DNA from 3 places in the Endozoicomonas sp. ALC013 genome. Region 3 is predicted to be linked to each of the others. Evidence: predicted binding sites of a transcription regulator. Region 3 holds the regulator's gene; each other region holds the start of a gene.
What was found. The regulator FNR, encoded in region 3, switches genes on or off when oxygen is low (the NO sensors DNR and NnrR bind a similar motif). The targets are predictions, from matches to a motif close to TTGATNTANATCAA.
Positions count from the first base shown of each region.

Region 1: the regulator FNR is predicted to act here: its motif matches at 6,689-6,702, upstream of ACO6V1_RS16970 (DMSO/selenate family reductase complex A subunit).
Region 2: the regulator FNR is predicted to act here: its motif matches at 5,835-5,848, upstream of ACO6V1_RS10300 (FeoA family protein).

Region 1 covers NZ_JBLYNS010000105.1:73-9,911, reverse strand. Annotated here, with positions in the region: gene ACO6V1_RS16995 (ROK family protein) at 116-1,333, opposite strand; gene nagA (N-acetylglucosamine-6-phosphate deacetylase) at 1,330-2,520, opposite strand; gene nagB (glucosamine-6-phosphate deaminase) at 2,522-3,322, opposite strand; gene ACO6V1_RS16980 (glucose PTS transporter subunit EIIB) at 3,560-4,009, shown strand; gene ptsP (phosphoenolpyruvate--protein phosphotransferase) at 4,006-6,570, shown strand; gene ACO6V1_RS16970 (DMSO/selenate family reductase complex A subunit) at 6,801-9,293, shown strand; partial or broken gene ACO6V1_RS16965 (DMSO/selenate family reductase complex B subunit) at 9,315-9,839, shown strand, end outside.
Region 2 covers NZ_JBLYNS010000044.1:6,363-16,201, forward strand. Annotated here, with positions in the region: gene ACO6V1_RS10270 (GlxA family transcriptional regulator) at 1-1,019, shown strand, start outside; gene ACO6V1_RS10275 (DUF2147 domain-containing protein) at 1,066-1,509, shown strand; gene ACO6V1_RS10280 (hypothetical protein) at 1,532-2,050, shown strand; gene ACO6V1_RS10285 (hypothetical protein) at 2,064-2,435, opposite strand; gene ACO6V1_RS10290 (FeoC-like transcriptional regulator) at 2,697-2,954, opposite strand; gene feoB (Fe(2+) transporter permease subunit FeoB) at 3,031-5,364, opposite strand; gene ACO6V1_RS10300 (FeoA family protein) at 5,361-5,594, opposite strand; gene ACO6V1_RS10305 (glyceraldehyde-3-phosphate dehydrogenase) at 5,976-7,409, opposite strand; gene mfd (transcription-repair coupling factor) at 7,668-9,839, shown strand, end outside.
Region 3 covers NZ_JBLYNS010000030.1:9,879-19,717, reverse strand. Annotated here, with positions in the region: gene ACO6V1_RS08145 (ankyrin repeat domain-containing protein) at 1-752, shown strand, start outside; gene ACO6V1_RS08140 (TraR/DksA family transcriptional regulator) at 1,127-1,456, shown strand; gene ACO6V1_RS08135 (hypothetical protein) at 1,502-2,041, opposite strand; gene ACO6V1_RS08130 (adenine phosphoribosyltransferase) at 2,177-2,734, opposite strand; gene fnr (fumarate/nitrate reduction transcriptional regulator Fnr) at 2,814-3,566, opposite strand; gene hemN (oxygen-independent coproporphyrinogen III oxidase) at 4,080-5,474, opposite strand; gene ACO6V1_RS08115 (hypothetical protein) at 5,905-6,357, shown strand; gene ACO6V1_RS08110 (sulfite exporter TauE/SafE family protein) at 6,408-7,118, opposite strand; gene ccoS (cbb3-type cytochrome oxidase assembly protein CcoS) at 7,105-7,281, opposite strand; gene ACO6V1_RS08100 (heavy metal translocating P-type ATPase) at 7,284-9,839, opposite strand, start outside.

The sequences.
Region 1 (9,839 bases), on a different contig from region 3:
CAACGACTGTTCCTTTCGATGCACTGACTGCTGGCTTTAACAGCCAGCTTTTTTCCTGATAGCATCGCAAAATCGAGCCTGGCTCACAGTAACAATATCTCCCTTCCCCGCTTTCTTACTGGATAAGTTTCAATAGCAGCCCCTCTTCCAGAAGCGCCCTTCTTACCAGGGTAAACCCGCCATACCATGGGCTGTCATAAAGCGTTGAGTAAACGACGCTGGTTTCAAGGTTTTCATTGATTGAAACCGTCTGCGTTTTCAGACAATGTTTGATCACCGGGTGGATAATCGTGGCGGCGGCACAGATCTCACCGGCAAGCACCACCGTGTCCGGTCGCAGCAGGTTGACACTCATGGCTATTGCCCTGCCAAGGTTACCGGCGGCTTCTTTCAGTAGATCATTTGCCAGCTGATCGCCCTCGTTCGCGGCATGACAGATTGCCAGGATATCCGCCTTTTTTGTCTGGCTCTTATTTAACAGACTGGGAACACCCGACGCCAGCAGCTTATGACAGCGCTTTTCTATGGCCGGATTACAGACCAGGGTTTCCAGGCAGCCAAAGTTACCGCAGTAACACCGTTCTCCCAGCGGATCGATCTGAATATGGCCAATCTCGCCAACGGCCAGGGTGCTGCCTTCATAGAGCTTATCGTCCAGAATCATACCGGCTCCCACCCCGTTATGGACGCTGACAAAGAGGCTGTTTCTAAATCCACGGCTGACACCAAAGTGGTGCTCGGCCAGCGCCATGGACGAAATAAAGTTGTTGATAAAGCAGGGAATCCCCAATGCGTCAGACACCTGCTCTGCCAAAGGGAGATTGCTGACCGAAAGGTGGGGCATGAAAGTAATAATCCCTTTGGCTGAATTGACCAGCCCGGGCGTTGTGATGCCAACACCGGCCAGACAACGAATATACTTCTTATGGGTTTTGAGGAATTTTCTCAGTGAGGCAATCAGCTGTTTGGTAAATTCAACCTGATTCAAAGGCTGAATTGGCTCTGAGTACTCAGCCAGCAGCTTGCCTGACAGGTCACACAACCCCAGGTGGAGTTTGGTTCTGCCTGCCCTTGCCGCAAGAATCTGGATCTGGCCCTGCCGGGGAGCCAGCGATGTGGCCCGACGCCCCCGTTCAGAGGTCTGCTGTTCCTGTTCAACAATCAGGCCTGCTTCCATCAGTTGTCGGGTGATACGGGTCACGCTACCGGCAGCCAGACGACATTGTCTGGCTATCTGGATTCTCGAGATGGAGCCATGATCAACAATCGCTTGGTAAACAGCAGAAATGTTCCGCTCTTTTACAAAGTCCAGATTAGCAATTACTGTCGTCATTTTTGTAGTTTCAGCTCACCACCGCTCACCGTACCCTGCAGGGTAAAGTTGTCATCGAAAATGGCAAGGTTGGCAAACTGCCCAACCGCAATGCTGCCCATCTGACTTTCAATATGAATGGCTTTTGCTGCATTGACGGTAGCCATGCGAATCACTGCCTGAGGCTCAATCCCTGCCCGAATGCTATTGGCGACCGCAGCAATCATGGTGAGTGCGGAGCCTGCCAGGGTGCCATCTGCATTGGAGCACTTGCCATCCTGGTGATAGATGGTTTGTCCGGCGAAGACAAAGGTGGCCATATCCGTACCGGTCGGCGTGGTTGCATCGGTCACCAGCACCAGACGGTCCTGCATCAGACGATGGGCGATGCGCAGGTTTTCCCAGGACAGGTGAAGACCGTCAGCAATGATACCGGCACCCATAGCATGGCTGTCAAAGACGGCACCTACCACACCAGGCTCGCGGCTGCCCAGGGGGCTCATGGCGTTATGCAGATGAGTGGCAAAGGTTGCCCCCGCCTGTTCTGCCGCTTTAGCCTGTGCACAGGTGGCATTGGTGTGGCCGATGGACACAACAATGCCCGCTTTACTCAGCGTTTCAATGGTGCCTTCAGGGCAGACTTCCGGTGCCAGTGTCACCATGGCAATGACGTCTGCATTGTCACAGAAAAAATCGATCATTGCGCAGGAGGGCGCACGTATGACGTCCGGATCATGAATGCCTTTGCGCTGAGGGTTCAGATAAGGGCCTTCCAGATGGACGCCGGGTACACGATCCGGATGCCTGGCCATGTATTCACGGGTGACCTTGACCGCTTGTCGCATATCCTCATCACTGCTGGTAATCAGCGTAGGCAGAAATGCCGTACAACCTGAGCGGAGGTTGTTCTTGTGCATGATATCCAGCGTATCGATGGCGATATCACTGTGAAAAAGAACACCACCACAGCCGTTTAATTGCAGGTCGATAAAACCAGGGCTTAACGTAAGACCGCCGATGTCTACTTTTTTCAGGCTATCAGCACCCTGATGACCACCGGCAATATCCTCCGCCTTGCCAATGGCCGAAATTCGGCCATTCTCTATAATGATGGTATCAAACGACGACTGTTCCGGGTCACCGGTTAACGGTTTGAAATTAACCAGCGCGTAACTCTTTTCCGGGCTGATGACCAGATCCGCAGACATATCAAAAGTCCCTGATGTTTTCAGACTCAATATCCTGGAAGTAGCGCAGAGTGCGAACTTTCAGATCCAGGGTGGCAGGGTCATCACAGATCATCGTCGCTTTTGGATGAAGCTGCAGGGCTGAGATTGTCCACATATGGTTGACTGATCCTTCAACCGTGGCCTGAACCGCACGGGATTTATCAGAACCCGTGGCCAGAATCATCAGCTCACGGGAGTCCAGAACCGTTCCGACACCCACGGTAAGTGCCAGTTTTGGTACCTGGCTGATGTCCTGATCAAAGAAGCGCGCGTTGGCTTCACGGGTTTCCGTGGTCAGCGTCTTCAGGCGGGTACGGGAGGATAGTGAAGAACCGGGTTCATTAAATGCGATGTGCCCATCGTGTCCGACACCACCCATAAACAGCTCAATACCGCCACAATGTTTAATCGCTGTTTCATAACGCAGGCATTCAGCTTCCAGATTTTCTGCGTTACCGTCCAGAAAGTTAATGTTTGCTGCCGGGATATCCATATGATCAAAGAAGTGGCGGTGCATGAACATTCGGTAACATTCCGGGTGATCGGCAGGCAGGCCAACGTATTCGTCCATGTTGAAGGTAACAACATGGGCAAAGCTGACTTCTCCTTCCCTGTGCAGACGAACCAGTTCCTGATATGTCGGGATGGGTGTGCCGCCGGTTGGCAGGCCGAGAACAAAGGGGCGTTCAGGGGTCGGATTAAATGCCTTGATCCGGCTGACAATGTATCGAGCAGCCCAACGACCAACGGCTGGCTTGTTTTTCAGAGGTATAAAGCGCATGTCGTGAACTCCAGGCTTCTCTAACCTGCTCAGGGGGTGTTGTCATAGCTTATTTATTTTTTAATGAAAAATAAAGGCGGTTGGCAATGTGCTCAACGGGTAGAAAATGTCTTTAAGTAATGATCTGAGTCAATGTATTTGCTTTTTTATTTTTCTTGGAAAAATAAATCAGTAAAATTCCGCGCCACACTGAACGAGACATACTCTCACTGTAAAGAATTAAATGGTTGATCAATCATGAACATTTTTGGTTACTTGCAGAAACTCGGTAAGGCGCTGATGCAGCCCTTTGCCGGTAAGGTAAAGAAAAGTGCGGCTACTGGAGATCTGAGTGCTACCCAGTCGCGTCAGACTCAGCAAGTAGCGGCGGCTGTTTCTACGGAGACAGTGAAAAAAAAAGTGGAAGTAAAAGATACTGCTCTGTTCGCCCGTCAGTGCCTGAAAGTGCTGGGTGGCCACCAGAACGTGACTCAGATTGATGCCTGTGTCACACGCCTGCGTCTGACGCTGAAAGATACGGCCAGCGTCAGTGATGACCGTATTAAGGCGCTGGGGGCAGCGGCGGTGGTTCGTGTGGGTGACAAGAACCTGCAAATCGTCGTCGGTCCCCAGGCTGAAATAATTGCTGATGAAATGAAAAAGATCCCGGTGACGGATGATCTTGCCAATGTTGAGGTTTCTGCATGACGCTCTCCCATCAAGATGTCAAAAAAGAGGGCAAACCTTGCCAACTGTCACTGGTTGCGCCTCTGTCCGGAATGCTGTTATCCATCGAGGAATCCACTGACCCGGTATTTGCTGGTCGACTGATCGGTGACGGTATTGTGATCAACCCAACGGACTCTGTGGTACTGGCACCGTGCGCCGGTACCATCAGCCAGCTCCATGACGCCAGACATGCCGTGGCGATCAAGACAGATTCCGGTGTGGAAGTGTTGATCCATGTGGGCATCGATACGGTTGTTCTGCGTGGTGAAGGCTTTGAGACCAACGTTAAAATAGGCGACAAAGTGTCTGTTGGTCAGCAGCTGTTGTCGTTTGATCCCGAGTTTGTCGGAGCCAGGGCGGCCAGCCTGCAGACCGCGATTATGATCACCACCGGGGAAACCGGTGTGGTGGTAAATCCCCGTACCGAAGTAACAGCGGGGCAGGATACCGTATTTGCCATTGGGGCTGAGCCTGAAAAGGAGATGTCCACCGAGAGCAAATACAGCCGCCAGGACAGCATTACCCTGACAGACGATTTTGTGTTGATGAACCCATTGGGTCTTCATGCCCGCCCTTCTGCCACTCTGATTCAGATTATCAAAGGCTTCAATTCTGATGTGATGATTCTGAACAAAGACACTGGCAAAGAGTGCAAGGCCAACAGTCTGACTGCTCTGATGGGGCTGCAGACGGTGCTGGGTTCTAACCTGCAAATCACCGTCACCGGCCCTGATGCCAAAGAAGCGATGGCAGCCATTCTGGATGGTTTCCGCAGTGGTTTGGGTGAAGCCGTGGCCGACGTGCTGCCGGGCGCTGATGAAGCCATGGAAGAAGAAGCGCCACTGCTTGGACCGGTAGAAGGCTCCGATGGTCGTTTACCCGGCGTTAAAGCGGCACCGGGTATGGCCATTGGCAAGCTGCACCATCTGGTTCATGAACTGCCCAGCTACCCGGAAGAGGGTGTTGGTGTCAGCGATGAACTGGGTCAGCTTGGCTACGGTATCCAAAAAGCCCGGGAGTCCCTGCAGCAGCTGGTGACTAAAATGGAAGCGGATCATGTAGGTGGTCATGCAGAAGTATTTGTTGCCCATCAGCAGTTACTGGACGACCCGGCGATCAGTGATCGTGCCCGTGAACTGATTGAAGCAGGCAAGAGCGCCATGTGGGCATGGCACCGAAGTTTTCTGGCCGAAGCGGATGAAATGCGCAAGCTGGATAACCCGCTGCTGGCGGCCCGGGCCATCGATGTAGAAGACGTTGGTCTTCGGGTTCTGCGTTACCTGATGGGCGTTGAAGGCGGCACCGATCAGCTGCCGGAAAACACCATTCTCTGTCTGGAAGACATTACGCCTTCTGAAGTGGTGACTCTCGATCGCCAGCGCGTGATTGGTATCGTGACCCTGCACGGCGGCGCGACTTCCCATGCGGCGATTCTGGCCGGTTCCCTGGGTATTCCTTACCTGGTCAACGTACCGGGCAGTGTTCGTCAGTATGAGAACGGTACCGATGTTATCCTGAACACCAACAAGGGTTACATGCTGGTTAATCCTACTCAGGAAGAGATCGACAGAACCGTTGCCCGCCAGGAACGTGCGGCGGCGGAACATGCTGCGGCGCTGCAAGTGGCGGACCAGCCTGCGGTGACTCTGGATGGCCATCATGTTGAGATCGCTGCCAATATCGCCAACCAGGACGATGCGGAAAAAGCGGTCAAAATGGGTGCTGAAGCGGTAGGTCTGCTGCGTTCCGAGTTCCTCTATATGGAACGTGCAACCGAACCCACCATGGATGAGCAGATAAAAGCCTACGAAGGTATTCTGGACGCTATGGGTAAAGACCGCCCGGTCATTATCCGTACTCTGGACGTCGGTGGTGACAAGCCTCTGGCTTATCTGCCCCTGCCAAGAGAGGAGAACCCGTTTCTGGGTGAACGTGGCGTGCGTATCGGTATTAACCGTCCGACCATGCTGCGCAAGCAGGTTCGTGCGATCCTGAAGGCGGCTCATGCCGGTCATGCCCGTATCATGTTCCCGATGATCAGCTCCCTGGATGAATTCCGTGCCGTGAAAAAACTGGTGCTGGAAGAGCAGGAAACGACAGGCGTCACCGTTGAAGTGGGTATTATGATTGAGGTGCCGTCCGCTGCGCTGCTGGCCGATCATTTTGCTAAAGAAGTGGACTTCTTCTCCATCGGTACCAATGACCTGACCCAGTACACCCTGGCTGTTGACCGTGGTCATCCAAAACTGGCGGCACGGGTCGATGGTCTTCACCCGGCAGTATTGCGCCTGATCGATATGACGGTGAAAGCAGCCAACAAAGAAGGCAAGTGGACGGGTATCTGTGGCAGCCTGGCCAGTGACCCGAATGCGGTGCCTATCCTGGTCGGCCTGGGCGTTCAGGAACTGTCCATCAGTGTCCCGGCAATCCCGGTGGTTAAGGCCCGTGTTCGCAGTCTGAACTATAAGCACTGCCAGAGCCTGGCCCGTGAAGCGCTGACTCTGGATTCAGTAGAAGACGTAAGAAGTTTGACTGCCTGATCGCAGACGATCGTCTTTCTGAAAGCCCCCTGGTTTTGGCCATGGGGCTTTTTTATTGCTGTCTGAAATATGTAGTTTTCCTGAGTTAGTACGTAGTTGTACTTTAAATCACATGGTCTTGATTCAGGTCATCTGCCGGTTAATTACTGTCCAATTATAATGCCCACCATTTGGTTGGCGGCACTTTTTGTTCACACCTTTATGTCTGCAGGGAAAGCAGAATCTGATAATTGTCTGAGCAATCTGTGATCACGACCAGTATTTATGATGGGGTGGCGATATCAATGAAAGAAATTGTGGATAAAGTGCTTGCTTCCACGGTGAAGCGAAGAACGTTTATGAAGTGGGGAACCGCTGCGGGCGGTGCGGCAGTCGTTGCTGCGCGCACACTACCTGTGAAAGCTTCTGCGACAGAGGCCAAACCTGCGGTTGAAGAGATCAAGTCAGTGTGGTCTGCCTGTACGGTCAACTGCGGCTCCCGCTGTGCACTGCGTCATCAGGTAAAAGACGGTGTGATCATCCATACCGAAACCGATAACACCGGTGACGATATCTATGGTGACCACCAGGTTCGGGCCTGTCTCCGTGGTCGTTCCTTCCGCAAGCGCGTCTACAACCCTGACCGTCTGAAATACCCAATGAAGCGTGTCGGTAAGCGTGGTGAAGGTCGATTTGAGCGCATCAGCTGGGATGAAGCGTTTGACACCATCGCTGATAACCTGAAGCGCATCAAAAAAGAGTATGGCAATGAAGCCATCTATCTCAACTATTGTACTGGTACGCTGGGAGGCACGGTTTCCAAATCCTGGCCACCAGCCGCCACACCGATCGCCCGTCTGATGAACTGCTGGGGCGGTTATCTTAACCACTATGGTGATTACAGTACGGCCCAGATTGCCGTGAGTTTACCGTATTTGTACGGCGGCAGCTGGGTAGATAATAACTGTACGTCAGATGTTGTGAATACCAGGCTGGTGGTCAATTTTGGCAACAACCCGGCGGAAACCCGGATGAGTGGCGGCGGTATTGTTTATCATCTGACCGAAGCCCGGCAACGCAGTAATGCACGTATGATCACCTTTGATCCGCGCATGACCGATACGGTCCTGGGTGCCAATGATGAGTGGGTTCCTCTGCGACCGGGTACCGATGCCGCAATGGTAGCCGGTATGGCGTGGGTGATGATTAGCGAAAACCTGGTGGATAATGAATTCCTGGGCAAGTACACCATCGGCTACGATGAAAACTCACTGCCTGCCAGCGCACCGAAAGGCGCTTCCTGGAAATCCTATATTCTGGGCAAAGGCGATGATGGTGTTGAAAAGACCCCGCAATGGGCGGCAAAAATAACCGGTGTCCCGGCAGACACCATCATCCGTCTGGCCCGTGAAATTGCCATGACCAAACCCTGCAATATTATGCAGGGCTGGGGACTTCAACGCACCGCCAATGGTGAGCAGGCCAGTCGGGCTATCTGTATGCTGGCGGTAATGACCGGTAATGTGGGTATTCCCGGTGGTGGTACTGGTGCCCGTGAAAGCAGCTACTCCATGCCCTTTGCGGTCTTTCCGACACTGACCAACCCGGTATCAACGTCCATTCCCATGTTCCTCTGGACGGATGCCATTTACCGTCATGATGAAATGACCGCGTTGACTGCGGGTATTCGTGGTGCAGAAAAGTTGACTCAGCCCATCAAATTTATCTGGAACTATGCCGGTAACTGCATCATCAACCAGCATGCGGACACCAATCGCACCCATGACATTCTCCAGGATGACAGCCAGTGTGAAATGATTGTGGTGATCGACAACCACATGACGCCCAGTGCACGCTATGCGGATATTCTGCTGCCCGATTTGACCGCGGCTGAACAACCGGATTTCGCCCCTAACGGGTACTGCGGAAATATGGGTTACACCATTTTCTGTGATACTGCGGTTGAGCCGTTGTATGAATGCCGTTCTGTCTATGACATGTGTACCGGAATTGCCAAACGTCTTGGGGTAGAAGCACAGTTCACCGAAGGTCGGGACCAGGAAGCCTGGCTGCGTCATATTTATGCAGAATCCCGGAAAATGAACCCGACACTGGTGGATTTGGACTTTGAGACTTTCCGTGAGCAGGGCATTGTCAAGCAGAAGAATCCCGGTGAACCTCATGTTCAATTCCGTGAGTTCCGGGAAAACCCCGAAAAGCATCCACTGGATACACCCTCCGGTAAAATTGAGATTTATTCAGAACGCCTGGCGAATATTGCCTCCAGCTGGACGCTGGGGGACAGCGATATTATTCGGGCACTGCCTGAATACGTTTCTTCCTGGGAAGGGCATGAGGCAGACCACGCTGAACAGTATCCGCTGCAAATGTTTGGTTTCCACTTTAAAGCCCGTACTCACTCCACTTATGGCAACGTCGATGTGCTGCGGGAAACCAACCGGCAGGAAGTGTGGATCAACCCGGTTGATGCTCACAAGCGCAAGATAAAAGACGGTGACATGCTGAAGGTCTGGAATGACCGTGGCGAGATCCGTGTTGCTGCGAAAGTGACTGAGCGCATTATGCCCGGCGTGGTCGCCATGGGGCAGGGCAGCTGGTACGCACCAGACCGCAGTGGCGTGGACCGGGGCGCGTGTATGAATACGCTGACCACCCAGCGCCCATCGCCACTGGCCAAGGGCAATCCCCAGCACAGCAACCTGGTTAACATTGCCAGGGCATAACAGGACAGGAATTAAAGTTCGATGAAACAACCCTCAATAAAACAACTGGGATTTTACGTCGACACGGCCAAGTGTACGGGCTGCAAAACCTGTCAACTGTCGTGCAAAGATGAGAATGACCTGAAAGTTGGCGTGAACTGGCGCCGGGTTTATGAATACGGCGGTGGTAGCTGGCTTCAGAACGAAGACGGCACCTATGCCCAGGACGTGTTTGCCTACTACACCTCCATCAGCTGTAACCACTGTGCCAAGCCAGCCTGTACCAAGGCTTGCCCAACCGGTGCCATGCATAAGCGTGACCAGGACGGCCTGGTGGTGGTTAACGCCGACGTCTGTGTTGGCTGCCGTTACTGTGAAATGGCCTGCCCCTACGGCGCACCGCAGTTTGATGCCGAGAAGAAAGTCATGACCAAGTGTGATGGCTGTTTCGACCGGGTTGAGCAGGGCAAGCAGCCGATCTGTATCGAATCCTGCCCGCTGCGTGCCCTGGATTTTGGTCCGATCGAAGAACTGCGTGCCAAATACGGCACGGAAGCGGATATCGCG
Region 2 (9,839 bases), on a different contig from region 3:
AACAATCCCCCCCAATCCAGTTAAACCGGGTACTGATCCCTATGGTGGAGCATATGATCAGTACCAGTGTGACATTACCCCTTGAGATGCTGGAAGCGGCAATGACCTACACCCGACTGTCAGCCAATAAAAAAAGTATTGAAGTTCATTTCTGTGCCAGTACGCCCGCCCCCATCACCACCACTGGCGGCCTGAGACTGACACCGGACAGAACCTTTAAACAGAGTGGCTATGGTGATCTGATTCTGGTTCCTGCGCTCTGGCGCAACCCGATTCCGGTGGTCAGGAAACACCCGGAAATCATTGCATGGTTAAAACACCAACACGATGCCGGTGCCGTATTTGCCGCAGCTGGTACCGGGGTGGCGTTTATGGCAGAAACCGGGCTTCTGGATCAAAAACCAGCCACAACCCACTGGTTTTACATGGAAAAACTGCAACGTTTTTTCCCGGATATTGAGTTCAAACCCAATCACCTGATCACCCGGGCAGGTCGTATTTATTGCGCTGGCAGTGTCAATTCGGTCGCTGACCTGATGGTGCACATGATTGGCGTAGCGTTTGGCGAGTCCATCGCCCAAAAGGTTGAACAGCAGTTTTCCCATGAAATCAGAAAGCCCTTCAAAGACACTTATTTTGCTGAAGATCATGCCACAACCCACCAGGATGAAGTGATCGTCTCCCTGCAGGACTTTATCCACCATCACTTCGCCAGTGAAATCTCTCTGGCTGCCCTTGGCAGACTGTCGGGCTTGAATGCCCGGACACTGAATCGTCGCTTTCAACAGGCCACCGGTTCCCCGCCAATGGAGTATGTCCGCAAAATCAGGCTTGATCAGGCCAGCGATCTATTAAAGAATACCAACCTGGGCATTGCCGAAATTGCCCTGCAGGTGGGATATGCCGACGCTGATTATTTTTCCAGATTGTTCAAACGTCGCTACCAGCTCACGCCTTCTGAATTTCGCAGAAGTGTCCGGGGCAAACTGTTCTACCTGAATGACACCACAATGGAATGATTACAATAAACGCCGGAAAATTCCGGGGTTTTGGAGACTCCCTCGCATGTTCCCGAGAAAACGCGCCCTGGGCGCTGGATTGTTGTCCCTCTGCCTGTCCTCGTTCAGCCTGGCGGCTTCGCCCCTGGGGCTATGGAAAACCATTGATGACAGCACGGGTAAAGCAAAAAGTTATGTCACAATCTTCGAGGAGAATGGCAAACTGTCTGGCAAAGTGACACAGATTCTTGACCCTGCCAAACAGGACAGCATTTGTGACCAGTGCCAGGGCGAGCTCAAGGATCAGAAAGTTCAGGGCATGACCATACTCTGGGGCATGAAAAAGCAAGGCAGCAAATATGATGATGGAAAAATCGTCGATCCTGAATCCGGGAAAGTCTACAGCGCTAACATGAAAGTGCTGGAAGATGGCAGTAAACTGGAAGTCCGTGGTTATATCGGGTTCGCGCTGATTGGCCGTTCGCAAACCTGGGAACGTGTTGAAGATTAACGCATAATTGAACTCATTAATAATGACCACCGCGTTTCTGGTGGCAGCCGGTCTGATCACCGGCTCTGTTCTCTTCTGGACCCTGCGCCTGGGCATTGGCCCTACTCCCACCTCGCGAAAAGTCAGGGCGGCGATCAGAGATATCCTTCCAGATGACGTGTCCGGTCATGTTATGGAACTTGGTTGTGGCTGGGGACACCTGATTCCCATTTTAAGAGAAAAATACCCTGACAAAAAAATTGAGGCCTGGGAACGTTCTCCGGTTCCAGCCCTGTTTACTGAGGCAAGGTACGGGATCGATGTTATAAGAGCGGATTTCTTCCAGGCAGCCCCTGGTAACGTCGGCCTTGTTGTTTGCTATTTGTATCCCGGAGCGATGGAACGTGTTGAAAGAGAATTGATTCCTCAAATGCCACCTGGTTGCTGGTTACTTACCCACACCTTCAGTTTATCAGGCAGAGTGCCGGTAAAGACGCTTAAGGCCAACGATCTTTACCAGACACCTGTTTTTCTTTATCAAGTTCAGCCAGCTTCATCTTAAAGGACTTAATCAATTAATCTTTGCCTGTGTTCAGATAGGCAGAAATAAAATCAGTTACAAGGGTACATACTCTTGAAAAGACACTCTCTGATGGTTCAGGAACGGGGGTGGCACTGTATAATCCAGCAAACACTTTAGGGTTTTTATCCCGCAGCGTCAGAAGCGTACCTTTTCCTGCCACCATAACAAAACCTTCATCAGCAGTATCTGATTTCACAGATCCTTCAAAAAGAATAGAATCAAGCTCACCCTCATCTATATTTTCTAATTCAAGGGAGACTCCAACCTCCTCAGCAACTGTCATTCCAAATACATGCCCGGTCTTTACAACAGGTGGAACTAATTGATTCCCAGGGGGAGCTCCGTGTATAGCGTCAATATTCATAGTCTATTTCCTACTCCATAAGAAACTTTTCAGAAAACTGAAAAATCTGTGGATTTTGTTATTTGGACTATCGTTTGTTTCGAAAGTTCCATCATGTTACCGGGTAATAATAATTAAACATCTGTTTGACTATTAAAATGGCAAAGAAGCAGGCAAGCGTTATGTAAAAAACGCCAGCTATATCATGATGATGTAATGGTAAAGGAGCTCAGGGGTAAAGAGGTTTTTTATGCAGAACAGCAAATATGCTGTGAAAGTCCGTCAGCCGATGAGACTCAATGGAATATGTTGAGACTTCCCCTGCCAGCGATAGATCTCCAACTCGGCAGGGTCACAGGAAACACACCCCTTTTTGCAGGCCACAAAGCAACCCGGCTGTTCACAGCTCAACTGACCTTTCCTTAGCCAGTGTGAGAGCATCCCTCTCATGGCCTCAGGTGTGGTATTGAATTTCACACTGAGGTCAGCCAGAGAGCACACTTTCTGCAGTTTCAAATAATCGCGGATTTTGATCAGCATGGTCAGCGCCTGTCAGGTTCCGGTTAATGGCCAAAAGCACTGAGGGTGCTTTTGGCCACGCTTTGCGTTTACGATGTCATTGCGGGCTGACATCCATCCGCCCTTGCAGTACTGAGGCTCCCATGCGTTTCATCAAGGTAACCACAATAAACATCATCAGCATGATCGATACCACCCAAAGTAGCGTTTCGCCAGGCTGCACAGATACCAGGGACAACTGGTAATAAATAGTGGCAACCGCATAGCCAAGGAAGAAAGTCCATCCGGAAATGAACAGCGTCCAGCCCAGGGTGGTTTCCCGGTAAATAGCACCCAATGCTGCTACGCAGGGAGTATAAAGAAGGATCATCAATAAGTAGGCAATGACTGCAGCATGACTGGGGAACAGGCCTGCCATAACAGAGAAGGTGCTGACCTTGACTGCCTGCTCTTCAGCAACCGCATCCAGATCGGTCAGATCGCCCACTTCGACACCCAGAGGATCTGCCAGTGTGCCACTTAAACCACTCAGATTGGCTGGAATAGTGGCAACGGCTTCCTGCAATCCTGCCAACAGGTCAAACGTCGTTTCACCCTCGGTGTCAGCGTTTTCAGACGCGGCAATAGCACCGTACATTGAGTCAAGCGTACCCACAACGGCTTCTTTCGCCAGAATACCTGTAAACAGTCCCACAGCCGCTGGCCAGTTTTCTTCCGTCATGCCCATGGGGGAAAATATCGGGGTAATGGTTTGGCCAATCTTGCTGAGCAGGGAGTTCTGAGTGTTCTGGTGACCGAAAGAGCCATCGGTACCAATAGCATTCAGGGTGTTCAGCACGACCACCACCATCACAATCGCTTTGCCTGCACGCAGGATAAAAGCCTTGAGACGATCCCAAGTGCGTAACATGACCTGAGTCACCGATGGCAAATGGTAATTGGGCAACTCCATAATAAATGGCGAACTGTCGCCACTAAGGATGCTCTGCTTGAGAATCAACCCGGTAAATATTGCTGCCAGGATACCCACCAGATACAAAATAAACACCACATTCTGGCCGGACTCCGGGAAAAAGGCAGCGGCAAACAGTGCGTACACCGGCAATCGGGCACCGCAGGACATAAACGGAGCCATGGAGATGGTCAACAGCCGGTCCTTTTCATTGTCCAGTGTCCGTGCTGCCATAATCGCAGGCACGTTGCAGCCAAAGCCCACCAGCATGGGAACAAAAGCTTTGCCCGGAAGCCCCAGAAAGCGCATGAGCCGGTCAATGACAAAAGCAGCCCTGGCCATGTATCCCGAGTCTTCCAGTATGGAAAGAAACAGAAACAGGAAAGCAATCACCGGGATAAATGTCGATACAGTCTGGATACCACCACCCACACCGTCCGCCAGTAACGTCACTGCCCAGGCGGGAGCACCAACCGAGTTCAGCCAGTGGCCCAGACCGTCCACCAGCAGAGTCCCGGTAAAGATATCGAAAAAGTCGATAAAGGCACTGCCGAAGTTAATGGTGAACATGAACATCAGATACATGACACCCAGGAAAATGGGGAACCCAAGCACCCGGTTCAGTACCACACGATCAATGGATTCGCTCAGCCGGTGACTGACCACGCCCCGCTCACGAATCACTGACTCCATAAGCTGACCAACCACATCGTAACGTCGACTGGCCAGAATAATATCCAGATCTTCCTCAAGGGCAGCCTCAATGATATGACGCTGCCGGGTAGCCTCATTGACCACCTGCCAGGTCAGTTCCGGCAGAGGCACAGTGTCACCTTCCAGTAACTTCAGGGCATACCAGCGTCGGGACAGCGGACTATCAAGATTCACAGACGCTTCAAGGGTCGATTCAATAACGGCAATGGCCTGTTCCAGCTGTTCACCAAGGTTCAATGGTGGGGCTACGGAGATACCATTATTCAGAAAATCATTAATATTTTGTAAAAAGGCTTTGATATTGCCTGACTTGCTGGCAACCAGGGGCAGCACCGGACAGCCGAGTTCCTCAGCCAGCTTGTCAATATCAATGTCCATGCCCTTTTCCCTGGCAACGTCCATCATATTGAGCACAACGATGACCGGAGCACCCATATCCAGCAGTTGAGTGGTCAGGTACAAATTTCTTTCGATATTTGAAGCATCAAGAATATTGATAATTAAATCAGCTTCACGCTTCAGGATATAATCCCGCGCCACCTTCTCATCAAGAGAAACGTCGCTGTCAACCACATCAAGACAGTAGGTTCCGGGCAGATCAACGACCTCTATGGCGTTATCAGCAAAGGTATAAAAACCACTGCGTTTTTCCACAGTAACGCCTGGCCAGTTGCCAACCCGCTGCCGGGCACCGGTCAGCGCGTTAAACAGCGTTGTCTTACCACAGTTAGGATTTCCGACAATTGCAACAACGTGTTTTTTCATGTTCTGGAAACCTCTACAACAGCGGCTTCATCCTTTCGAATCGATAATTGGAAGCCCCTGACTTCCAACTGGATTGGGTCCCCCAATGGCGCAACACGACAAACCGTGAACCGGGTTCCGGGCGTCAGGCCCATTGCCAGCAATTTCCGCCGGTAAGCACTGCCAGCATCCGCAAAAGCGGTTACCCGGCCACATTCACCGGTTTTCAGTTCACCCAATGTCACCTTCATGTACATCTTCTCCACAGGCATCATAAAGTCAGTTTTGTACGCGTTTTTTCTGCAAAGCAGGTAATAACTCGCAAAAATGACCCAGATATTTGCACCTAAATCATCTGCCAGGGCCAGAACCTGTTTTTTTGTCGGGGTTTTAGTGTGGAATGGTTGCTGCCTGACAAAATGTCAATTGATCTGAATATATACGCAAATGAGAATGGTTACAATTTAGAGGACGACCAATCTCACTCATTGTTGACCCATATCAATGTTCGCAGGTCGTAATGGTAAATCGGGATAAGATATGAAAAAGGCAGGATCTACAGAGTGACTGATTAGCCGAACCACTAATCAGTCACTCTGTGAAGTGTTCATCACTACTGACAAACGAGTGTTTTATGGAACCGACGGGTACATCGCACCAGACATAAACTGAAGTATCCGGTTGACCTGACAGCTGTAACCGAACTCATTGTCATACCAGACATAAAGCACACAGCGTTTGCCGTCAACAATAGTGGCTTGCCCATCCACAACGCCAGCTCGACGGCTACCCACAAAATCACTGGAAACTGCTTCAACAGAGGTGACGTAATCCACCTGTTTCTGAAGGCTGGAATACAGTGAGGTCTCCCTGATAAAGCGATTAAGCTCTTCAACGGTGGTGGCCTTGTCCAGGGACAGGTTAAGGATGGCCAGGGAAACATTCGGGGTCGGCACCCGAATAGCATTCCCCGTCAACTTACCTTCAAGTTCAGGCAACGCCTTGGCAACGGCTTTCGCTGCCCCGGTTTCGGTAATGACCATATTCAGTGCAGCGCTGCGTCCACGACGCTCACCCTTGTGGTAATTATCAATCAGATTCTGGTCATTGGTGTAAGAGTGAACCGTCTCTACATGACCGTGTTCAACACCAAACTCATCATTAATGGCCTTCAGCACCGGTGTGATCGCGTTAGTGGTACAGGAGGCGGCGGAAAGAATCTGATCTTCCGGCTCAATATCGTTATGATTTACCCCATAAACAATATTCTTGATATCCCCTTTTCCCGGTGCTGTCAGCAGGACCCTGGATACTCCCTTTGATTGCAAATGCAGGCTCAATCCCTCTTTATCACGCCATTTACCGGTGTTGTCGACAATCACGGCATTGTTAATGCCATACCGGGTGTAATCGATGGAATCCGGGCTGCTGGAATAAATGACCTGAATGGCCACACCGTTGGCATAGATAACCTTATTCTCTTCATCAACAGATATAGTGCCCTGGAAAGAGCCATGAACCGAGTCGCGACGCAACAGGCTTGCCCGCTTCTGAAGATCATTGCCTGCACCGCCGGGCCTGACAACCACGGCCCTCAGGTTAATACCAGAGCCACTGCCCGCGCGCTCAATGAGGATTCTGGCCATCAAACGGCCAATCCGGCCAAAGCCATACAATACGACATCCTGACCCGGGCCCAGGGTCTGTTTATGGCCATTAGTCACTGACGCTACTTGACCGGTAACGTACTCTTCCAGTGACAGGCCTGCTGCTTCCGCCCGGTAGCCAACCGCCAGCTTGCCAATATCAATACGGGATGGCCCCAGATCAAGGCCTGCCAGAATTTCCAGCACAGGGTAAGTCTCACGGACAGAGAGACCATTGTCCTCAATCTGTCGAACAAACTTGTGCGCTTTCAGCAAGCTGATTACGGAGCGGTTAATGACGGGATGCCCAAACACAGACGTGACAACATGGTGATTTCTATACAGCTTGCCGATCAGAGGGATCATTGACTCAGCCAGTGCTTCACGCTCTTTCCAGTCCTGAAAACGATCTGCTACCACGATAAATTCCCGTTTATTATTTCTGTTTTAAATACAATCCCTTATTTGGGACTTATGTTCTGTTGGTATTATCCTTGTTGATGGTGTTCGAGGCAACAAAGATTATCAAACATTAACACCGCCAATCTTTCTGCCTTTGATTTTCCTCCTTATTCCACCATTTCCCGCTGGCAATACTGGGAGAACAGGATCACAACCGCTACAATCCACCACTTATATCTGTATTTGGGGTAAATCAGGAGAGCCTTCAGGATTTTCATGTTTCAACACACTATTCCTCTGCCAACCCACCCCGGCGACAAGCTTCAGTGGGGAAATCTCGCGAAAGCCGGGCCTGCCTTGACCATTTCCTGTGCTGCGGTATCGGACAACCAGCCGCTGATGATTATTACGCCGGACAGTTCATCAGCAAACCGGCTGGAAGAAGAGCTGGCCTTCTTCCTTGCTGAAGAAGCCAACATCCATGTTCAGCAAATGCCGGACTGGGAAATACTGCCCTACGATACCTTTTCACCCCATCAGGATATTATTTCCCAGCGACTGTCAACGCTCTACCACCTTCCCCTGACCGACAACCGTGGCCGAAAAAAAATTCTGATTGTGCCCGTGACGACGCTGTTGCACCGCCTGTGTCCGAAGAACTATCTGCTGGGCAGCTGCCTGTCGTTGCAACCGGGCACCCGGTTTATCATTGATGAACGCCGGGGCCAGTTTGAACAGGCCGGATACCGCTGTGTGGACTCAGTGATGGAACATGGCGAGTTCGCTATCCGTGGCTCGATTGTTGATATTTTTCCCATGGGGGCTGACACGCCCTATCGGGTTGACCTGTTTGATGACGAGATAGAGTCACTGAGAACGTTTGATCCTGAAACGCAACGCTCCATTGCAACGGTTGAGGAGATACAACTGCTACCGGGGCATGAGTTCCCCCTGGATAAGCAAGGGATAGCGTTATTTCGCAGTAATTTTCAGGAAACCTTTGACGTTAACTATCGTGAATGCCCGATTTACCAGGATATCAACAAAGGTATTGCCAGCCCGGGCATTGAATACTATCTGCCTCTCTTTTTTGAGGAGACGTCAACGCTTTTCGACTACATGCCAAAAAACACCCGAATACTGATCTACGACACCGTGAGTTCATCGCTGGATCATTTTTATTCGGATGTTCATGCACGTTACGACAACCGCCGTGTTGATCCGCAAAGGCCAATACTTCCGCCATCCCGGGTTCTGATGCCCTCGGAGGAGCTATACAGCAGACTGAACGACTTCCCCAGAGTCACACTGTTTGAGCAGCCTGTTGCACCCAGGGCCGGTCGATTTAATTTAAATCGCGAGGAATTGCCGGAACTGACCATTAATGCCCGGCTTGAGCAACCACTGGCCCACCTCAAAACCTTTATAAATGGCATTCATCATGTCCTGCTGGTCGCCGAAAGTGCCGGACGGCGGGAAGTACTCCTGGAGCTGCTGAGCCAGAATAATATAATGCCTGACCTGTGTGATGGCTGGTCCGCATTTCTCAAAGAAAAGCCCGCTCTGGCGGTCAGTACCGGGCTACTGGACAACGGACTGTATCTACCGGAAGAACAAATTGCTGTTATCCCGGAAGCGCTTTTGCTCGGCCAGAGAGTACAACAGACCAGACGGCGGAAGACAGAAGACGAACACAGTGCCGACCAGGTGATTCGCAACCTGACCGAGTTAAGAATCGGAGCCCCCGTGGTTCATATTGACCATGGGGTTGGCAGATACAGAGGGCTGGAAACACTGGCAGTGGATGGCCAGACCACGGAGTTTCTGACCCTGGAATATGCCAACGAAGCCAAACTCTATGTACCTGTTGCTTCTCTCCACCTGATTTCCCGATACACTGGTGCCGATGATGAACTTGCCCCGCTGCACCGGCTGGGCAGTGAGCAATGGAGCAAGGTGCGGCGTAAGGCCGCCGAAAAAGCCAGGGACGTGGCCGTTGAACTGCTGGATATTTATGCCCGCAGAGAAGCACGAAAAGGGTTTCCTTTCACTGAGCCGGAGCAGAACTATCTGGCTTTCGCTGCCGCCTTTCCGTTTGAAGAAACGCCCGATCAGCAACAGACCATTGCCGCCGTTATTGGTGATATGTGCGCACCAAAACCCATGGACCGCCTGGTCTGTGGTGATGTGGGCTTTGGTAAAACAGAAGTTGCCATGCGGGCCGCTTTCCTTGCGGCCCATAGCGGTAAACAGGTGGCCATTCTGGTTCCCACAACGCTGCTGGCGCAACAGCACTACGAAAGTTTCCGCGATCGATTTGCGGACTGGCCCGTAGAAATTGATGTTATTTCACGCTTCAAGTCACAAAAAGCCGTGGATCAGGTAAAAGAGCGGCTCACTGAGGGCAAACTGGATATCATTATTGGTACCCACAAAATTCTCCAGGGC
Region 3 (9,839 bases):
GTCTGGAAATCCTGATTGATAACAACGCCAACGTTGAGGCGTTTGTCAATTGTGGCTGGAATGCCCTGCACCTTGCTGCTTATCATGGGCACCTTGAAAGCGTGCAAACCCTGATCCGAAGGGGGGCCAATATCCAGGCCTTTACCAACGGCAATAGCGTTATGACAGCACTGCACATAGCCACCAGATGCAACCATCTTGGGTGCGTCAGGGTCATTGTTGAGGCTAACGTGGATTTTTCGGCAAGGGACTCGGCTGGCAACACGGTGTTACACGACGCCGTCACCTACGGCAGTTATGTGTGCCTGCGCATGTTTATTCGCTCCGATGCCGACCTTGACATGACCAACGCAGAGGGTAAGACCGCACTGCATCTGGCTGTGCTTAAACACCGTTGCAATAGCCTGAAAGCCCTGATCCAGGTAGGTGCTCAGCTTGATGTTAAAGATAATTCCGGCCGTACTGCCATGCACTATGCCGTTGATATGTCCTTTATTCATTTCTCATTTGATGCTTCCCTCAGCCTGCTGATTCGGGCGAAGGCGGATCTGAATATTCCCGATCAAGACGGCAATACCGTTCTGCATATGGCGGCATTCAATGGCAACCTGAAAGTTGTCAGGATGCTGTTGAATGCCGGCGCAGATCATCGGGTGAGAAACAGACATGGCAGGACTCCCCTGGTACTTGCCAGACAGCTCAATCACACATCCTGCATCGACAGGCTGAAACGACTGCCTTATGTGATGTAATGCCTGGTTATCGACCACTCAGCCTGTTAATGGTTACGAGATCAAGAGGAGGGACTTTGTCAGCCTCCTGGACTCCGCTTCAGGCTGAACGGAGATTGTTCACATCAAACTCATTGAATTGATGTACCAGGTGGGAAAATGTTTTTCCGGATTGAAACTGAATATTACGTTTACGGTATCAATGATCTACTATTTGAATTCATGATTTTGGAAAGAATCAGTACGCCGCAGGTTGGTAATTACCTTATCCGTTTTTGTGAGTGGGGATAAGGTTCTTCGGCGTTGTTTTATGGTAAAGAGTGACCTTTTGACACAACCATTCTTTATAGAATAAACAGCAGGATTCTACAGTATTTTTGTGCAGGGGTAGCAAAATGACAGATCATGATAAGTGGCAGAAATGGTTGATGGCTCGCAGGGATGAGCTGAATACGCGTCTGGGTAAAATTAAAAAGGATGCTTCCCGAAAAAACAGTGCAGACTGGTCTGAGCAGGCGCAGGAACGGGAGAATGATGAGGTTATTGATGCACTGGGTAACGAGGCGGTGATTGAACTGGGTAAAATTAACCGCGCCCTTGATCGTATAAATGAGGGCGATTACGGTTTCTGCCTGTCCTGCGGTAAGGAAATTCCGGTTCAGCGCCTTGAGGTTATGCCTTATGCTGACCTTTGTGTTCAATGTGCTGAGGCCAAGGGGTTGTAGGGGAGCATCATCAAGGCGATAAGGGAGCAGGCAGGCTGAATCCTGTTATGCCGGTTTGGCTGCAGCCTGGTTAAAGTACGTTGACTCCTCTGTGGAGCAGCCTGATTCAATAATCATCTTTTGATAGCTTTCGCAGAAGCTCTGGAGTGTTCCGGGGTTTCTGCTGTGGAAGTGCTTTTGCCATAATCTGGCCATGGCAGTGATGTCTTCTTTATCAATATCTTCGATCTGAATACCGCAGCGGTGATAGATAAGCCAGGCAATGGCGGTGGCGTAAACCAGGTTGGTCGCCAGTTCATGATGGGGGTGGGAAAGAAACTCCCGCTGGCTGGCCAGTCCCCGAACTTTGCTGGATAAGTCAGCGTTTGGTGCCAGAAACAGGTCCCAGATATTGCGGTGCATGCGAGGAGAAATCTGATAGATACCGAGTGCCTGGTGATTGGCCTGTTTCAGATGAAAACCAAGCCCGGACTCTCTGGCTGCGGTACCAAGCAGCAGGTTCTCAGCAGTAGGGCTCCACATACCCAGATGCTTGAGTGCGGGGCGAACAACATAGTGCCTTAGTTCCTTGGCGCATATTCCCATTTGCAAAGTCCTTTTCCCGGGTAGATCCCGGTCTGTGCGTCCTGTAACTGCGGGAGGGGCTCTCAGATCCAGACATTAACCCTGGATCTAAGAGACATATCGTATCATCCCTGAAATTCTGAACTGAGGGTGGTTTTACTCACCGGCAAAATTGCACAGGGCATAGGTTGGAATGCCCGCCGCATTGAGTCTGTCAGCGCCCTTGAGGTCTGGCAGATTGATGATAGCTGCAGCTTCCAGTGTGCTGGCTCCTGCTTGTCGAATCAACTGATCCCCAGCCAGCAGTGTGCCTCCGGTGGCGATAAGGTCATCCACTAACAGAATTTTTTCACCGGCCTTAATGGTGTCTTCATGCATTTCCAGTACGGCTTTGCCATATTCAAGGTCATACTCGACACTGAGGGTTTTGCCTGGCAGTTTGCCTTTCTTGCGAAACAGTGCCAGCGGCTTGTTCATGATATAGGACAGTGTCGAGCCAAGCAGGAAACCGCGGGCATCAAGCGCGCCAATGCGATCAAAAGTCTGGTTCTCATAACGCTGAACCATGACATCCACGGCCTTACGCCAGGCTTCCGGGTTTTCAAACAGTGTGGTGATATCCCGAAACAGGATGCCTTCATGGGGCCAGTCCGCGATGGTTCTGATTTGCGTTCGCAGATATTCCTGAACGGATGAACATTCGTTTGTATGCATGGGAGGGAGCATGCCGCTGTCAGTCAATGGATAAAAAGGAAGAAGCCACCTCAAAGGGTAGCTTCTTTAGAGGATAAAGTCAGGCGTTGGTAGCAATCGGTTCCAGTGTTTTTCCCCCGGCCAGGGCACAGAGTTCAACCGAGTTGCGAATTTCGATTTCCTTGCCCACGGCGGAGATCAGGCCGTTTTTCTGGAATCGGGTAAATACACGACTAACCGTTTCTACCGCCAGACCCAGGTAGTTCCCCATCTCATTTCTCGACATGGACAGACGGAACGACTGGGAAGAAAAACCCCGGCGACGAAAACGGCTGGCCAGGTTAATCAGGAAGGTGGCAATACGTTCATCGGCGTTTTTCTTGGACAGCAGCATCATCATTTGCTGGTCTTCACGGATACGCTTGCTCATCAGGCGCATCAGATGTCGGCGCAATTCCGGGAATTGATCGGAAAGGGTTTCCAGTTGCTCAAAAGGAATCTCGCAGATCATGGTGGTTTCCATCGCCTGGGCCGACACCGGATAGGTATCCGTATCCATACCGCTCAGGCCAAGAATTTCGCTGGGCAGGTAAAATCCGGTGATTTGTTCCTCACCTTCATTGGTCGCTGTGTAGGTTTTGAGAGCCCCTGAGCGAACAGCAAAGACACTGGTAAAGGGGTCACCTTCCAGAAACAGGTGTTCGCCTTTTTTCAAAGGACGCCCACGCTTGATAATGTGATCCAGCTGATCGATATCCTTAATGCTCAGTGCCAGTGGCAGGCACAGTGAGCTGAGGCTGCAGTCTCTGCAGGCCACATGGCTCGGCTGTCGGACGTTGGGCTTTGACGTCATTGAGAGGCCTCAAAGTCGTATTTGGCGAAATTCGACACTGTTTATGGAAAACCAAGTGTATGAAAAGTGTTACCGGAGTGTAAATCAGGTATGTACGCAACCGGGCAGACCCAGGGTAGGGGTTTGGTGCTGCTTCAGCAATGCGTCATAAACTGCGGTGGTTCCGGTGAGCTCTCATCTGCCGTGTCATCTATCAAGCTCAGGGCTGACCCTGATCATGGTATGGTCATGGCTCCTGGTGGTTGTGTGTCTTTATCCCTGAAAATCAATCTGACATTGTCTTATGTCACAGGATTAAATTTTCGTTCGTGGTATTTAACGGACATGGCAGATTTTGCACTTATGTTTCAAGTAAATCAATGTGATAGTGGTGGCAAGTCGTCGTCAGTTTCAGTTTTTTTCTGATAAACCGGTGAGCTGCAGAGAGGTTTCGGTTCTGTGCGGGATGATCAGTCGTTGTCGGTACTGGCGGGAGAGGGGCTCCGGAGCCTGGTGATTGCTCCGGAGTGTTACTCAGATAACCTTTGAGAAGAGCGTCTTCTCTTTCATCTCCGGTTGATGGAGATAGTGGTCGAACTGCATACAGATGTTACGGATCAGCAGTGTTCCCTTTGGCAGTACTTCCAGCAAGCCATCGCTATTGAGACTGATCAGGCCGTCTGCCCTCATCGGCTCCAGCCTTGCCAGCTCATCCCGGAAGTAATCCCTGAATTGAATATCAAACCGCTGTTCAATATCGCTGAAGTTCAGTTTGAAGTGGCAGATCAGCTGGGTAATCACTGCCTGGCGGACTTTGTCATCAGCGGTCATCTTCAGGCCGCGAACCACTGGCAACTGCTGTTCATTGATCATTGCACAGTACCGGGCTTCATCGGTGCTGTTCTGGATATAAGTGTCGCCTACCTGGCTGATGGCAGACACGCCCATGCCGATCAGGTCGCAATGACCATGGGTGGTATAACCCTGGAAATTCCGGTGCAGCGTGCCTTCTTCCCGGGCAATGGCCAGTTCATCGTCTGGCAGGGCAAAGTGATCCATACCGATGTAGATGTAGCCCTGATCCAGCAGTTTTTCCGTGGCCTGATGCAGAATGTCCAGCTTCACTTCCGGCGCAGGCAGATCCTGCTCATTAATTCGGCGCTGTGGTTTGAAGCGGTGGGGCAGGTGGGCGTAGTTAAACAGGGATAGCCTGTCCGGGGCCATATCAGCCACACGATCGATGGTTTCCATAAAACTGTTGGTGGTCTGGAAAGGCAGGCCGTAAATCAGGTCCATGTGTACCGAGCGGAATGCCATGACCCTGGAAGCATCAAGAATGGATTGAATCATGCTTTCAGGTTGAACCCGGTTAACGGCTTGCTGAACTTTGGGGTTCAGGTCCTGAACGCCCATGCTGATTCGGTTGAAGCCAAGGTCCCTCAGGGTGCCCATCATGGGCCAGTCTACTTCCCTGGGATCCAGTTCAATGGAGTAGTCTGCGGTATCGCTTTGGGTCAGTTGGAAGTGCTGACGGATATGGCCCATCAGATCCCTCATCTGATCTCTGCTCAGAAAGGTCGGTGTGCCGCCGCCAAAGTGCAGTTGCTCGACCCGCTGTTCCTGACTGTAGAGTGCTGCCTGCATCTCTATTTCACGAAACAGGTATTCCAGATAACTATTGGCGCGCCCACGGTGTTTGGTGACAATTTTATTACAGGCGCAGTAATAACAGACATGGGAGCAGAACGGGATATGAAAGTAGAGTGACAGGGGATTGATGGCCCTGGCACTGGAGTGGGCATTGTGATGATATTTCTCAATATCAAAGCTGCCATCAAACTGCACCGCCGTGGGATAGGAGGTATAACGCGGGCCTGAGTGGTTGTATCGGTGAATCAGGTCTTTATCCCAAACTGGTGCGGTATTCATTATTGCTCTCGGTAATCTTCATGTCTTATTAGTCAGTGTGTTCGCCTTCTGGTCGGTCTTTTTGTGCCGGAAAGGGTAAGGCAAAAACAGTCGGTATTACGTCATGATGTTTTTGGCTAGTTTAGAAAGATTTTCAAGGTTGTTCTTTGATCGGTGTCAATAGGTATGAACCGAACTGGCATGCCTTAGTGGTTCGTCTTTAGGGCATGTGATGAGGATTGTGTCCAACGTGGCGTGAAGTTGTTGAGGTTGGCTATTGTATCTGCCATCTGGTTATTAATCGAGCAAATAATGCTTTGGCTGGCAGGGTTGTGCTGAAAAGGGTCTGATTGATAGTGATTGGTGGGTTCATTGAATGTGCTATTTTTGCTGCTAGATCATAAAAATTCACAAATATGTCCTGGTCACTGATCAGACAGGAGGAGTAATTATGGGTGCAGACATACATATGTATGCTGAATTCAGAAATAGTGTCGGGCAATGGGAAGAAATCCCGGGTTACGAACCTTTTTCAGATCGCAATCGTCATGTCTTTTCATTTTTTTCCGAGGGTTTTGTCAGAAGCGATTATGACTGGGGCTCCTGGCATGTTACTCCGTATCCCATTATTGAGGAGGCTCGGGGGCTGCCCGGAGATGTCAGTCTTTCCATCAAGGCCAAGTCTGATGAATGGGGAACGGGTGGATCTGGCCACTCCTGGCTGTCTGTTGATGAATTGGTTTCTTACGACTACAACAAGCCTTTAAGAGAAAGGGGCGTTGATGTTCCCGAAGAGTTTGTCAAGCTTACGATCAGGGAATCGTTGGGGGAAAAGTATTTTTTGGAGTTGGCTGAGTTGCAGAAGCAAAAAGCGGAGCGCCTCGTCTTTTGGTTTGATTTCTGATTCAAAACTTTAAGAGCCTCCTAGGAGGCAGAACTTTTTTTTTCCTTTTATCACATATGGTGATGGTGCAGCATGGACATCAACCACCTCTGGTGTGCGCCGGGCATAGACCACAAGCCAAAAAGGATAATCAGCAACCCCGCCAGGTTGCGGGTGATACTGGCTTGGATAATGCCGCTGAGCTGTCTTGAGAACGCACCAAGCAGGAACACTGAGGGTATGGTGCCTATACCAAATGAGGCCATTAACAGCGCACCCTGTACCGGTTTTCCCTGAGTGGCGCTCCAGGCCAGGGTGCTGTAGACCAGGCCGCAGGGTAACCACCCCCAGAGCATGCCAATGGCGAGGGCATTGGGAAAGTTTTTGATGGGCAGCAGTGCTTTGGCCTTGGGCTGGATATGTTGCCAGAGCTTATGTCCGATCTTTTCCAGATGTGTCAGACCACGCCACCAACCGGTCAGATAAAGCCCCATGGCGATCAGCATAATGGCCGCAAAATAGCGCAGTCCCATCTTTACTTCCGGGCTGATACCGCCCAGGTACCAGCCAATGCTGGCCAGAAGGAGACCAGCGATGGCGTAGCTGGTAATTCGTCCGAGATGATAGGTCAGCATCAGCCAGAAGATCTGTGCACGGGACTTGCCTGCCAGGGAGAGGCTGAGGGCGGAAGTAATGCCGCCACACATGCCGATACAGTGGGCGCTGCCCAGTATGCCCAGGGTTAATGCGGAAAGTAAGGTGGGGACTTCATTTATGGTCATGTGAATCAGCTTTTGGTATCTGTTGAGGCTCATCAAAAAGAATGCTGTGGGCTGGCCCTTCAAGGTCGTCAAACTGACCGTCGTCTACTGCCCAGAAAAAGAGTTTGATCGCTACAGCGATCAGGATCAGGGCCAGAGGGATCAGAATAATCAGGCTTTCCATGGTCAGGCAGCTCCTCTGGGTTCAAGGTGGGCGTAAACTTCTTCTGACTCGGTCGGTGCTTTGGGCAGTTTTCCCGGGCGGTTCAGTCGCAGGGCGTTGGCCACCACGATCAGTGAGCTGAGCGCCATGCCGGTAGCGGCCATCCATGGGGCAATCATGCCTGCTGCGGCCAGGGGCAGGGCGGCAAGGTTGTAGCCAAGGGACCATGCCAGGTTTTGCCGGATAATTTTCCGGGTTCTTATGGTCAGGTTAAAGGCATCGGCCAGTCGCTCAAGGTTGCCGGAAATCAATACTGCATCTGCACTGGTGCGCGCCAGGTCTGAGGCGTTGCCCATGGCCATGGAGATATCCGCCCCCGCCAGAACAGGAACATCATTGATGCCATCACCAACCATCAAGACTTTGTGGCCCTGACTCTGCAGCGTCTGGATATAGCGCAGCTTGTCATCCGGGCTGCTTTCAGACTTCCATTGCCGTATACCCAGGGATTCAGCGGTTGCCGCCACCACCGGCTCGGCATCACCACTGAGCAGGGTTACGGTTTTGCCCATCTGTTGCAGCCGTTGGATTGTGTGGGCGGCCTCAGGGCGCAGGCTGTCGGTAATCCTGAACCAGCAGAGCGGTTGCCAGAGTTTCTGGTCAGTACTTTCTGACATCAGCAACCACTGTCCATCCTGTTCTGGCGTTGCCACATGGCCGGATGGACAGGCAAAGTCGGGTCGTCCGATGCGGTAAAGGCGGTTGCCAATGGTGCCTTCTATCCCCTGGCCAAGATGGTTTTTCACCTCGTGAGCCTGCTCATGCAGTGACTCAACGGTGTAGAAAAAGGCTCTGGCGATAGGGTGTTCAGAGTGTGCTTCCAGGGCTGCTGCCCGCTGAAGCAACGCTTCTTTTGAACTGTTGCCGTTATCAAGAGAAACCACCTGGCTTAACGACAGTTCCCCTTTGGTTAAGGTGCCGGTTTTATCAAAGATCACATGGTCGATGGTTTTCAGGCCTTCCAGAACATGACCACGGGTCACCAGCAGGCCAAGGCGGTGCAGATAGCCGGTAGCCGCAGTCAGGGCGGCAGGGGTGGCCAGGGACAGGGCGCATGGGCAGGTCACCACCAGAACCGACAGGGTAATCCAGAACGCGTCTTGTGGCGCAATGCCGGACCAGCCCCAGTACACACAAATGGCCACCAGCAAAACACAGGCAACAAACCAGCCGGCCACCTTATCGGCAATTTTCGCGATGGCGGGCTTATCCTGCTGTGCCCGTTGCAGCAGCTGGATAATGCCGGCTACCCGGGTCTCTTCGCCTACTTTGCTTACCTTAAGCTCAATGGGATGGTCCACATTGATACTGCTGCACAGCAGTGTGTCACCACGCTGCTTTTCGATGGGCAGGTACTCTCCGGTCAACATGGCTTCATTCACGCTGGTGGAGCCACTGATCAGAATGCCATCTGCGGGAATGGCATCGCCGGGAAGAATTCTAACCTTGTCGTCTGGTTGCAGATCGGCCACCGGGACGCGCTGATAGTGACCGTTGACTTCTTTCAGGCAGCTGGGCGGCAGCAGATTGGTCAGCGCCCGTGCAGCCCTGGCGGTTGCATGGCGGGCACGAAGCTCAAGGTAGCGACCGGTCAGCAGGAAGAAGGTAAACATGGAAACGGAGTCGTAGTAGACTTCGCCAGAGCCCTCAGCGGTGGAATAAATAGAGCCTTCAGCGATGGAATAAATAGAGCCATCAGCAAGGAAATAAACGGAGAAGGTTGCCCACAGGCTGGCCAGATAAGCGCCACCAATGGCAATGGATACCGGAACATCCATGCCGAGATGCCGTATTTTGATATCCCGCCAGGCCGCCTTGAAGAAGGGCGCAGCAGAGTACAACACCACAGGCGTGGCAATCACGGCGCTGAAGATCCGGATCAGGTCCCGGTAAATGTCCGGCATATCGTCACTGATGGCACCGGAATAGAGGGCGATGGCATACATCATCACCTGCATGGCACCAATACCGGCAATGGCAAGCCGTCGTATAAAGGTGCGGTTTTCGTTTTTCAGCAGGGCTTCCTGCTGGTCGGCACGCCAGGGGAACGCCTTGTAACCGATTTTGTGAATTTCCAGCAGAATGGTACTTAAGGGGATTTCGCTGTTATCCCAGGTGATCTGTGCCTCATGGGTGCTGAGGTTGACACTGGCCCGGGAAACACCCGTCAATGATTCCAGATGGTTTTCCAATAACCAGATACAGGCGGCGCAGGTGATGCCGTCTATCAACAGACTGGCAGTGAGGTGGTTATCCTGGCTTTGGGAAGCCGGGCCTGCGGGTCTGACAAAATCCTTTTGCACCTCTGCACGGTCATAGATCTGCAGTTCTTCCTGAAGTCGCTGATTCAGGTCAGTGACCTGGTTGGCGCTTTCGGTACGGTGCCGGTAATAATTCTCCAGACCGCCGGCCACGATGGCCTCGGTCACTGCCTTGCAGCCCGGGCAACACATGGGCTGCAGTGTGCCTTCAACGTCTGCAAAAAATACCACCGGCTGGCTGACCGGCAGTGTGCAATG